DNA from 3 places in the Streptomyces sp. NPDC018610 genome. Region 1 is predicted to be linked to each of the others. Evidence: riboswitches for the same ligand, from Rfam matches in the RefSeq annotation. Region 1 holds a riboswitch; each other region holds the start of a gene.

The links. Region 1 has a riboswitch for cobalamin ahead of ACH5A8_RS06905 (CbtB-domain containing protein). Riboswitches for the same ligand answer to the same signal wherever they lie in the genome.
Region 2: it holds a riboswitch for cobalamin, as region 1 does, so the genes downstream of both, ACH5A8_RS27585 (ribonucleoside-diphosphate reductase subunit alpha) here and ACH5A8_RS06905 (CbtB-domain containing protein) in region 1, are expected to answer to the same signal.
Region 3: it holds a riboswitch for cobalamin, as region 1 does, so the genes downstream of both, ACH5A8_RS00255 (cobalamin biosynthesis protein) here and ACH5A8_RS06905 (CbtB-domain containing protein) in region 1, are expected to answer to the same signal.

The regions. Positions count from the first base shown of each region.
Region 1 covers NZ_JBISAL010000002.1:335,811-339,077, forward strand. Annotated here, with positions in the region: gene ACH5A8_RS06890 (histidine phosphatase family protein) at 1-39, shown strand, start outside; gene ACH5A8_RS06895 (hypothetical protein) at 18-356, opposite strand; gene ACH5A8_RS06900 (CbtA family protein) at 504-1,256, opposite strand; gene ACH5A8_RS06905 (CbtB-domain containing protein) at 1,278-1,499, opposite strand; cobalamin riboswitch at 1,536-1,679, opposite strand; gene ACH5A8_RS06910 (ECF transporter S component) at 1,961-2,785, opposite strand; gene ACH5A8_RS06915 (ABC transporter ATP-binding protein) at 2,782-3,267, opposite strand, start outside.
Region 2 covers NZ_JBISAL010000011.1:252,346-255,612, reverse strand. Annotated here, with positions in the region: gene mctP (monocarboxylate uptake permease MctP) at 1-753, shown strand, start outside; cobalamin riboswitch at 990-1,144, shown strand; gene ACH5A8_RS27585 (ribonucleoside-diphosphate reductase subunit alpha) at 1,265-3,267, shown strand, end outside.
Region 3 covers NZ_JBISAL010000001.1:51,244-54,510, reverse strand. Annotated here, with positions in the region: gene ACH5A8_RS00260 (cobyric acid synthase) at 1-1,024, opposite strand, end outside; gene ACH5A8_RS00255 (cobalamin biosynthesis protein) at 1,021-2,019, opposite strand; cobalamin riboswitch at 2,119-2,263, opposite strand; gene ACH5A8_RS00250 (hypothetical protein) at 2,686-2,916, opposite strand; gene ACH5A8_RS00245 (anion permease) at 2,951-3,267, opposite strand, start outside.

The sequences.
Region 1 (3,267 bases):
GACTCAACTACCGGCGCTCAGGGCTCTAGGGCCCGGTGACGGCGCAGCAGCGACGCCAACTCGCACCGCAGGCAGGCACCAGCAGCATTCGTCCGGGTGGCCGGGCTTTCGGGGCAGGTCGTCGACGATGTGCGGACCTGCCCGCTGCAGCCCTCCCCCTGTGCGGCAATCAGTGCCTCCAGGTCGCGGAGTAGTTGTTCGGTGCGTTTGGCTTGCTGGGCGAGGACCCGCACCCGGGCGCTCTGGCCGCCGATCTGCCGTCGGCTGGCGATCAGTTGGTCGTATTCCTCCCGGGTGAGGGCGACCGCCTCGCGGCCACCGAGGGTGATGTGGCGCGGCTGGGGGGTTTTGGCCACTCGGTTCCTCCGCTCATCGGCCGGGTGGTCCGCGTAGGGTCGGGCTGCACTACCGAGCCGTACTCACTCTTCCGTCGGAATCGGTGTCCGGAGAACGCCAGAAGGCCCCCGGATGGTTCCGTAGGGCCCTCTGTTGTCCGGAAGGAATCAGTGCGCGGCCGGAACCGCGCGGCCGCTCGCGGCTGCCGCCGGCTTCGGGTGCAGCAGGCGTTCCGCCAGTTCGCCGAAGAGCAGGCCGAAGCCGGCCCACATCGCGGTCTGGATGGCCAGTGCGGACAGCCGGAACCGCCACAGCAGGGCGGCCGGAAAGTCCTTCGGCACCTCGTTGATGACGGGCAGGAACTCGTAAGCCAGACCGATCATGACGGCGAACGCGGTCACCGCGACCACTGTCGCCCACCAGGTGCCGAGACTGGGCGCCAGGCGCTTGCCCAGGAGGGTGGCAGCGACCGCGAGGAGGACGCTGAGCAGCATCATCAGGAAGTACAGCGTGGTCCGCTTGCTGATGGTGTCGGGATCGCCGACCGACGGCGGGTTCGCCGGGTACTTCAGGAAAGGCACGACATAGACGGCGAGCAGAGCGCAGCCGGACAGCAGCAGCGCGGTCGCCCGCGGGCTGAAGCGGCCCACGCGGCCCAGGGCGAAGCAGTACGCGAGGGCGGCGATGCCGCCGAAGGCGACCCCGTAGACGAGGACGCCGGTGGCGAGGCCCGCGGTGGACTGCAGGGAGCGGGAGACGACTTCCATCTCGTGCTCGTGGGAGTGGGCGTCCTCGAAGGCGATCGCCTTGTCGACGCTCGGCTCACCGAGGAGGTAGGCGACGACGAGGGCGAGCACGCCGGCGGCAAGGCCGGCGAGCATGCCCCGCACGAGGAGATTTCTTACCGTTGCGGAGTTCATGGGAGTCGGGCGTCCCTCGCGTCAGTGGCAGGGGAAGCCGAGCAGGTGGCGTGCGTCGTGCACCCACTCGTGGACGTCCGTGCCGTTGAACACGGAGGTGGCGCCCTGCTCGGCGCCGACGAAGTACAGCAGGACCAGCATCAGGATGCCGAAGAAGACCGCCCACGGCGCTATCGCCTTCAGCGGCAGCTTGGCGGGGATGGTGGGAGTGGTGGCTGTCGGCTGGGCGACGGTCTGCGCCATGGCAGAACCTCCTCTGGGAGTTCGCGTCCCATCTCGGTGGTGCACAGGACGACGGCCACGGGTCTGACTCACGCGACACCCGAGAGGTGTCCCGCATACAGTGGCGCGACCGTGCCGGATTCCCACCGGCTTCCGTCTCGCCGTCGTCGATATCGGACAGACCGTACCGCGTGGTGCGGGCACCGGCCAAGACCGCCTTCCTCCCAAGTGATCTTCCTCTCCCACCGCCCGGGACGGTGCGGGTTCGGGCTTCGGGACTCAGCGGTGACCGAACACCGGTGGTCGTTCGTCGACGAAGGCGCCCATGCCCTTCTTCCGGCCGACGGTCGCCAACAACGCGTAAGGGGACCGTTGTCCGAAGCGGACGCCGCGGGTTCCAGGCACACCACTCGGGCTGCGCCGCGGTGGCGACGGCGATCGCAGCCTCGGTCTCGTCCCGATTCGCCAGGGGCATCTCCGAGTCAGCGAGGCTTGGATGCAACCGTCCTCGGGCCCGCGAAGCGCACGGGCGCACTGAAGCGGGCCTTGCGCGCGGCCCGCCGGAAGGTGGTCAGTACGGCTGGCCCCGCCAGCAGCACGCACACGAAGTTGGTGATGGCCCGCCCGGTGTCCCAGCCCAGCGAGGTGGCCAGGTCGAAGGCGACATAGCGATGCCACTGCTCCGTGAAGGGCAGACCCGGCAGGTACGCGATCGAACTGTTGGGATCCAGGGAGAAGGGCCAGAAGGAGAGGTTGAGGAGGAAGCCGAAGAGGTAGCCGGAGAGCGAGCCGTAGACGGCCAGCATCAGCACCTCACGCCGGCCGCTCGCTCGGGGGAGGAATCCGGCGAGCATCCCCACGAAGGCGCAGCCGAACATCTGATACGGCATCCACGGGCCCACTCCCCCGGTGATCAGTGCCGAAGCGAACAGCGAGGTGCAGCCAAGCACGAAGCCGAAACCTGGGCCGTACACCCTTCCTGCCAGGACCAGGACGAAAAAGACGGTCTCGATGCCCGCAGTTCCGGCGCCGAGCGGGCGCAGGGCGGCGTTGACGGCGGAGAGCACGCCCAGCATGGCGAGCGACTTGGAGTCGATGCCGCCCTCGGCGATCTCCGAGAGGACCACGCACAGGACCAGCACCAGCAGGACGCCGAAGATCAGCGGGGGCGCGTAGTTGGAGCCGAACGTGCCCGGCGCGACCACGAAGGGCCAGAAGAAGGCGACGAGTCCGAGGAAGGCGGCCAGTGCCATGATGACGCCGACGCGCGGGGTCAACCGGATGGCATTGCCGATGCGCGTACTCATGGGCGTGCTGCCTCGTCTCGTTCGGTGCCGAGCGCCTGTGCCACTTGGTGGACCGTCAGGAACGGCAGCGGGGAGAGGATCTTCGCCGTCTGCGGGGCGAACGTCGGCGAGGACACGATGACCTCCGTGGTCGGGCCGTCGGCGACGACATCGCCTTCGGCCATGACCACGACGCGGTCGGCGGCCCGGGCGACGAATTCGACGTCGTGCGTGGAGATGACGATCGTCCGGCCCTCCTCCGCGAGAGCGTCCACGATGCCGATCAGTGCCGTCTTGGCCCGGTAGTCCAGTCCCCGGGTCGGTTCGTCCAACAGGACGACCCGGGGCGCGGCGGAGAGCTGGATGGCGAGGACCAGAGTGAGTTTCTGCCCCTCGGAGAGATCTCGGGGATGGGCGGAGTCGTCGATGCCGGGAGCCAGCCGGTCGAGCAGGGCACGCGCCTTGATCTCGGTGCCCGAGTCCGCGTCGGCTTGGGCGAGTTC
Region 2 (3,267 bases), on a different contig from region 1:
ACGATCCTGCCGCTGTACTCGCTGATGCTGGGCCTGCTCGCGCTGCTGGGCTTCATGGCGATCGCGGCGGGCGTCAAGGTCCAGAACGGCCAGCTGGCCATTCCGCAGCTGTTCGAGGACATGTTCCCGGACTGGTTCACGGGCATCGCCTTCGCGGCCATCGGCATCGGCGCGCTGGTGCCGGCGGCCATCATGTCGATCGCGGCGGCGAACCTTTTCACCCGCAACATCTACAAGGACTTCATCAAGCCGGACGCGACGGCCAAGGAGGAGACCCGGGTCTCCAAGATCGTCTCGCTGCTGGTGAAGGTCGGCGCGCTGGTCTTCGTCCTGACCATGGACAAGACGGTCGCCATCAACTTCCAGCTGCTGGGCGGGATCTGGATCCTGCAGACCTTCCCGGCCCTGGTGGGCGGCCTGTTCACCCGCTGGTTCCACCGCTGGGCGCTGCTGGCCGGCTGGGCGGTCGGCATGGTCTACGGCACCCTCGCGGCCTACGGTGTCGCCTCGCCCACGCAGAAGCACTTCGGCGGCTCGGCCAAGGAGATCCCGGGCATCGGCGAGATCGGCTACATCGGCATGACGGCGTTCGTGCTCAACGTGGTCGTCGCGGTGGTCCTGACCTTCGTCCTCAGGGCGCTGAAGGCGCCCGAGGGCGTCGACGAGACCAGCCCCGAGGACTACACGAAGGACGCGGGCGACGCCGGGGTCGCGGTGGAGCTGCCGCCGGCCACGGCCGGCAGCGCCCACTGATCCCGGCGGACAGCCGACGGGCCGCCGGAGGGCTCTCCGGCGGCCCGTCGCCGTACCGGGGCGGCCCGGAGTCCGGCGGCGCGCCGCCGCCCCCGCACAGCGGGGTCCAGGCCCGTCCCAGGGGCGGGCCGGCGGGCTTCGGGGAGGCCCGCGGGCGCCTCTCCCCGCTCACCCTCGCGTTGCCCCTCTGACACGCTGCGCAGTCACCACGACACAACATATGGGGGTGGCTTCACCACCCGGCACAAGATGTATGCTCGTCCTCGCTGTCGCCGCAGGGGAATCCGGTGCGAATCCGGAACTGTCCCGCAACGGTGTACACGTACACATGTGCCCTGATCGCCGTGTACGTGCGTCAGTCCGAGGACCTGCCGACAGCGCACCCGGCCGTCCGGTCCGGGTGCCGACGTCCGGGCCTCGTGGAATGGGCCGGTGGACGCGACGCCGCGTGCGCTCGTGTGCTGCCGCATGCCCTCGACGAGGCCTCGTGCCGAGCGAGGGAGAGCCCCAAGTGACCATCGCGCCTGCGGATCCGGCTTCAGTCGAGGACCGCTTGGAGACCGACGGTCCCGGTGCCGCGCTGCTGCGGACCCTGACCGAGCTGACCACCGACCTCCCCGACGCCGACCCCGGCCGGGTCGCCGCCGCCGCGCTGCGCGGCCGCTCCGCGCACGCCGACGAGGCCGAGTTGCGCGAGCTGGCCACCGAGGCGTCCGCCGGGCTCATCTCCGAGGACCCCGCCTACTCCCGGCTGGCGGCCAGGCTGCTGACCCTCACCATCCGCGCCGAGGCCGGCTCGCAGGGCGTCACCCGCTTCACCGAGTCCGTCGCCGTGGGCCACCGCGAGGGGCTGATCGCCGACCGGACCGCGGACTTCGTGCGTCGGCACGCCGAGCGTCTCGACGCGCTGGCCGACCCGGCCGCCGACGACCGCTTCGGCTACTTCGGCCTGCGCACCCTGCACAGCCGCTACCTCCTGCGGCACCCGATCACCCGCAAGGTGATCGAGACGCCCCAGCACTTCATGCTGCGGGTGGCGAGCGGCCTCGCCGAGGACGACACCGCCCGCTCCGTGGACGAGGTCGCGGCGCTCTACGGGCTCATGAGCCGCCTCGACTACCTGCCCTCCTCCCCCACGCTCTTCAACTCCGGCACCCGGCACCCCCAGATGTCCTCCTGCTACCTGCTCGACTCCCCGCAGGACGAGCTGGACAGCATCTACGACCGCTACCACCAGGTGGCCCGCCTGTCCAAGCACGCCGGCGGCATCGGCATCGCCTACTCCCGCGTGCGCTCGCGCGGTTCGCTGATCCGCGGCACCAACGGCCACTCCAACGGCATCGTGCCGTTCCTGAAGACCCTGGACGCCTCGGTGGCCGCGGTGAACCAGGGCGGCCGGCGCAAGGGCGCCGCGGCGGTCTACCTGGAGACCTGGCACTCGGACATCGAGGAGTTCCTGGAGCTGCGGGACAACACCGGCGAGGACGCCCGCCGCACCCACAACCTCAACCTGGCGCACTGGGTCCCGGACGAGTTCATGCGCCGGGTGAACGCGGACGCGCCGTGGTCGCTGTTCTCCCCCGCGGACGTGCCCGAGCTGGTGGACCTGTGGGGCGCGGAGTTCGACGCCGCCTACCGCGCCGCCGAGGCGAGGGGCCTGGCCCGCAAGACCATGCCGGCCCGCGAGCTGTACGGCCGCATGATGCGCACCCTCGCGCAGACCGGCAACGGCTGGATGACCTTCAAGGACGCCGCCAACCGCACCGCCAACCAGACGGCCGAGCCGGGCCACGTCATTCACTCCTCGAACCTGTGCACGGAGATCCTGGAGGTCACCGACGACGGCGAGACCGCGGTGTGCAACCTGGGATCGGTCAACCTCGGCGCGTTCGTGACCGGCGGGGAGATCGACTGGGACCGGCTGGACGAGACCGTCCGCACCGCCGTGACCTTCCTGGACCGCGTGGTCGACATCAACTTCTACCCGACCGGGCAGGCGGGCCGCTCCAACGCCCGCTGGCGGCCGGTGGGCCTCGGCGCGATGGGTCTGCAGGACGTCTTCTTCAAGCTGCGCGTGCCCTTCGACTCCGCCGAGGCGAAGGCCCTGTCCACCCGTATCGCGGAGCGGATCATGCTCGCCGCCTACGAGGCGTCCACCGACCTCGCCGAGCGGCACGGGCCGCTGCCGGCCTGGGAGAAGACCCGCACCGCCCGGGGCGTGCTGCACCCCGACCACTACGACGTCTCCCTCACCTGGCCCGAGCGGTGGGCGGCGCTGCGTGAGCGGATCGCGTCCGTCGGCATGCGCAACTCGCTGCTGCTGGCGATCGCGCCGACCGCCACCATCGCCTCGATCGCCGGCGTCTACGAGTGCATCGAGCCGCAGGTCTCCAACCTGTTCAAGCGCGAGACGCTCTCCGGCGAGTTCCTCCAGGTCAACTCCTACCTGGTCGACGACCTGAAGGAGCTGGGCGTGTGGGACGCCCGCACCCGCGAGGCGCTGCGCGAGTCCAA
Region 3 (3,267 bases), on a different contig from region 1:
CGCAGACGCCGAGCACCGGCAGACCCTCGGCGGCCCGGCGCACCAGGGCGTCGGCGAGGCCGCGCTCCCGCAGCCACCGCAGGGCCCGGACCGTGCCGCGAGTGCCGGGGACCACGACCAGGTCCGCGTCGGCCAGTTCCTCCGGCCGGTCCACGAACCGCACCACCACGCCCGGTTCGGCGGCCAGCGCGTCCACGTCGGTGAAGTTCGACATCAGCGGGATCGCGCAGACGGCGACGCGCAGCACGTCCTCGCCGACCGGCGGGGCGACGACGGACTCCCGCACGGCGCCGCGCAGGGAGACCCGGAGACCGTCCTCCTCGTCGATGCCGAGCCCGTGCCGGAACGGCAGCACGCCGTAGGTGCGCCGCCCGGTCAGTCCCTGCAGCATGTCGAGGCCCGGTTCCAGCAGCGAGACGTCGCCGCGGAACTTGTTGACGAGGTACCCGGCGACCAGCTCCTGGTCCTCGGGGGACAGCAGGGCGACGGTGCCGAAGAAGGAGGCGAAGACACCGCCGCGGTCGATGTCGCCGACGACGAGCACCGGCAGCCGCGCCCCGCGCGCGATGCCCATGTTGACGATGTCGGTCCGGCGCAGGTTGATCTCCGCCGGGCTGCCCGCCCCCTCACAGATCACCGCGTCATACGTGCCCCGCAACTCGGCCAGGCAGTCCAGGACGGTGCCCAGGAGCTTCTGCTGCCGCCCGCCGTGGTAGCCGCGCGCGCTCAGCTCGCCGACCGGCTTGCCCAGCAGCACCACCTGGCTGCTCTGCTCGCCGCCCGGCTTGAGCAGCACCGGGTTCATCAGCGCGGTCGGCTCGATCCGGCACGCCTGCGCCTGCATGGCCTGCGCCCGCCCGATCTCGGCGCCCTCGCGGGTGACGAACGAGTTCAGGGACATGTTCTGCGCCTTGAACGGCGCGACCTTGACGCCCTGCCGGACCAGCCACCGGCAGATCCCGGCGGTGACGACGCTCTTCCCGGCGTCGGAGGTGGTTCCGGCGACGAGCAGACCGCCGCTCATGACGTACGTCCCTTCCTCGGAGGAGTGCGCGTGGGGCCCCCGCTCTCCGGCGGGGCGCCGAGGAGGCGGCGTCCGAGGAGGCGTGCGGCCGCGCAGGTGCCGAGCGCGAGCCAGCTCACGCGCCGGGAGAGCCGTACGGCCCGGTCGATGTCCGCCACCTGGACGGCGCGTCCGTCACCGTTGAGTACCGGCCGGTGCTCCACACGCCCCCCGTACGACAGCGTGCCGCCCAGCCGCACGCCGAGCGCCCCCGCGAAGGAGGCCTCTACGGGCCCGGCGTTGGGGCTCGGATGCTTGCCGGCGTCGGCGCGCCAGGCCCGTACGGCCCCACGCGGATCGCCGCCGGCCGCGGTGGCCAGGACGGCGGTCAGCCGCGCCCCGGGCCAGCCGGCCACGTCGTCGAGGCGGGCGGAGGCCCACCCGTAGCGCCGGTGGCGGGGCGACTTGTGGCCGACCATCGCGTCGAGCGTGTTGACCGCCCGGAACCCGAGGAGCCCCGGCACGCCGGCGAGGGCGCCCCAGGTGAGCGCGCCGACCACCGCGTCGGAGGTGTTCTCGGCGACGGACTCCACGACGGCCCGCGCGATCCCGTCGGCGTCCAGCGCCTGCGGGTCGCGCCCGCACAGGTGCGGCAGCCGGGCCCGGGCGGCCTCGACGTCGCCGGACTCCAGGGCCCGCCCGACGGCGCGGGCCTCGCGGGCGAGCGAGGTGCCGCCCACGACGGCCCAGGTGGCGACGCCGGTCAGCGCGGCGGAGGCGGCGGGGGAGGTGCGGACGGCGCGGGCGGCGACGGCGCCCAGCGCGGCGGCGCCACCGGCGCACACGGCGGTGTGGAGGGCGCCCCACCCGCGGTGGTCGCGCCACAGCACGCGTTCTACGGCGCCGGCGGCCCTGCCGAACGCGGCGACCGGGTGCCCGCGGCGCGGATCGCCGAGGAGGAGGTCGCCCAAGAGGCCGGCGGCGGCGCCGTACGCGAAGACGCGATCGGCACCCATCGGGTCAGCCCGCCGCGGGGGCGGTCAGGGTGTCGCTGGTGACTCTCGGTCGGCAGCCGCGCATGGCGATATGTCCTCACTCAGGGTGTCCACGCCCTGGTTCGACGAGACCGGCGGTGAGAGTTCCTGGCTCCCGGGAAGGTTCCTCCCCGGTCACAGTGGCGGGACCGCGCCGGATTCACACCGGGCTTCCTCTCCTGCCGCCGTACATGGCCCCGGCAGTCCACCACGCCCCGCGAACACCAGTCAACTTGCCGTTGACCTGCGCCGGGGTACTGAGATGAGGCCCACACCGCCCCCGCGCGCCCTGCGCACCCCACACGTCTCCCGCGCGCCGCGCATGCCTGTCCACGGACCGCGCCCACGGCGCTCGCCCTCCCGGCCCGAGTGCGCCGTTCGCCCCATGACGCCCTCCGACCTGCGGGTACGGAGGGCGGGCACGGCGGGCGGGCAGGGGCGCACGGCCGGACATGGCTCCGCCCCGCGCGGACCGCTCGTCGGCGGCCACCGCGCGGGGCGGGGGAGGGGGCTGGGTGTCGGGGAGGGGGTCGCGACGCCGTGGCCGGTCCGGAACGGGTCAGTCACAGGCCGGGTCGGCCCCGGACCGGGTCGTGTCCCAGCCGGGTCGGCCGTGACCGGCCCGGACCGGTCTCGTCCGGCCCGCGCTCAGCCCTTGCCCATGATCAGGTAGATGCCGTAGCCGACGGCGGCGGCGCACGCGGCGAAGCAGACGTACGCGCCGGTGACCGCCAGCGCCCCGCCGCCGTCGCCGTGGGCGACGGCCCGCTCGCGGCGGGAGAGGCCGGCGATGCCCAGGGTGAACAGGCCCACGAGGCCTACGGTGACCACGAGGCTGACGCCGAAGACGGAGCCGAGGGCTGCCCAGTCGATCTTCATGCTGATGCTTCCTTGGGGGAGCGGAGTGCGGGACTCAGACGGTCGCGGCCGGCGGGACCGCCGCGGTCGCGGGGGCCGTCGGCGGCGTCGTGCCGAGGTCGATGTCGATACGGGGCGCGGACGCCGGGGCGGGGATGGTCGCCGCGAGTTCCTCGGCGAGCAGGGCGACGGCCGGGGGCCCGGCGAGCGGGACGGCGGGCGCCGCGGCGGGGACGTCGGCGACGGTCTCGGCGACGGCCTGGGCGGGGATCACGGCCGCGGGGGCGGCCGGGGGCGGGGCCACGGCGGCGATCGCCTGGGTCACCACGCCGGCCGGCTCCTCGGACCCGTCACCGGTCCCGGCGACGTTGG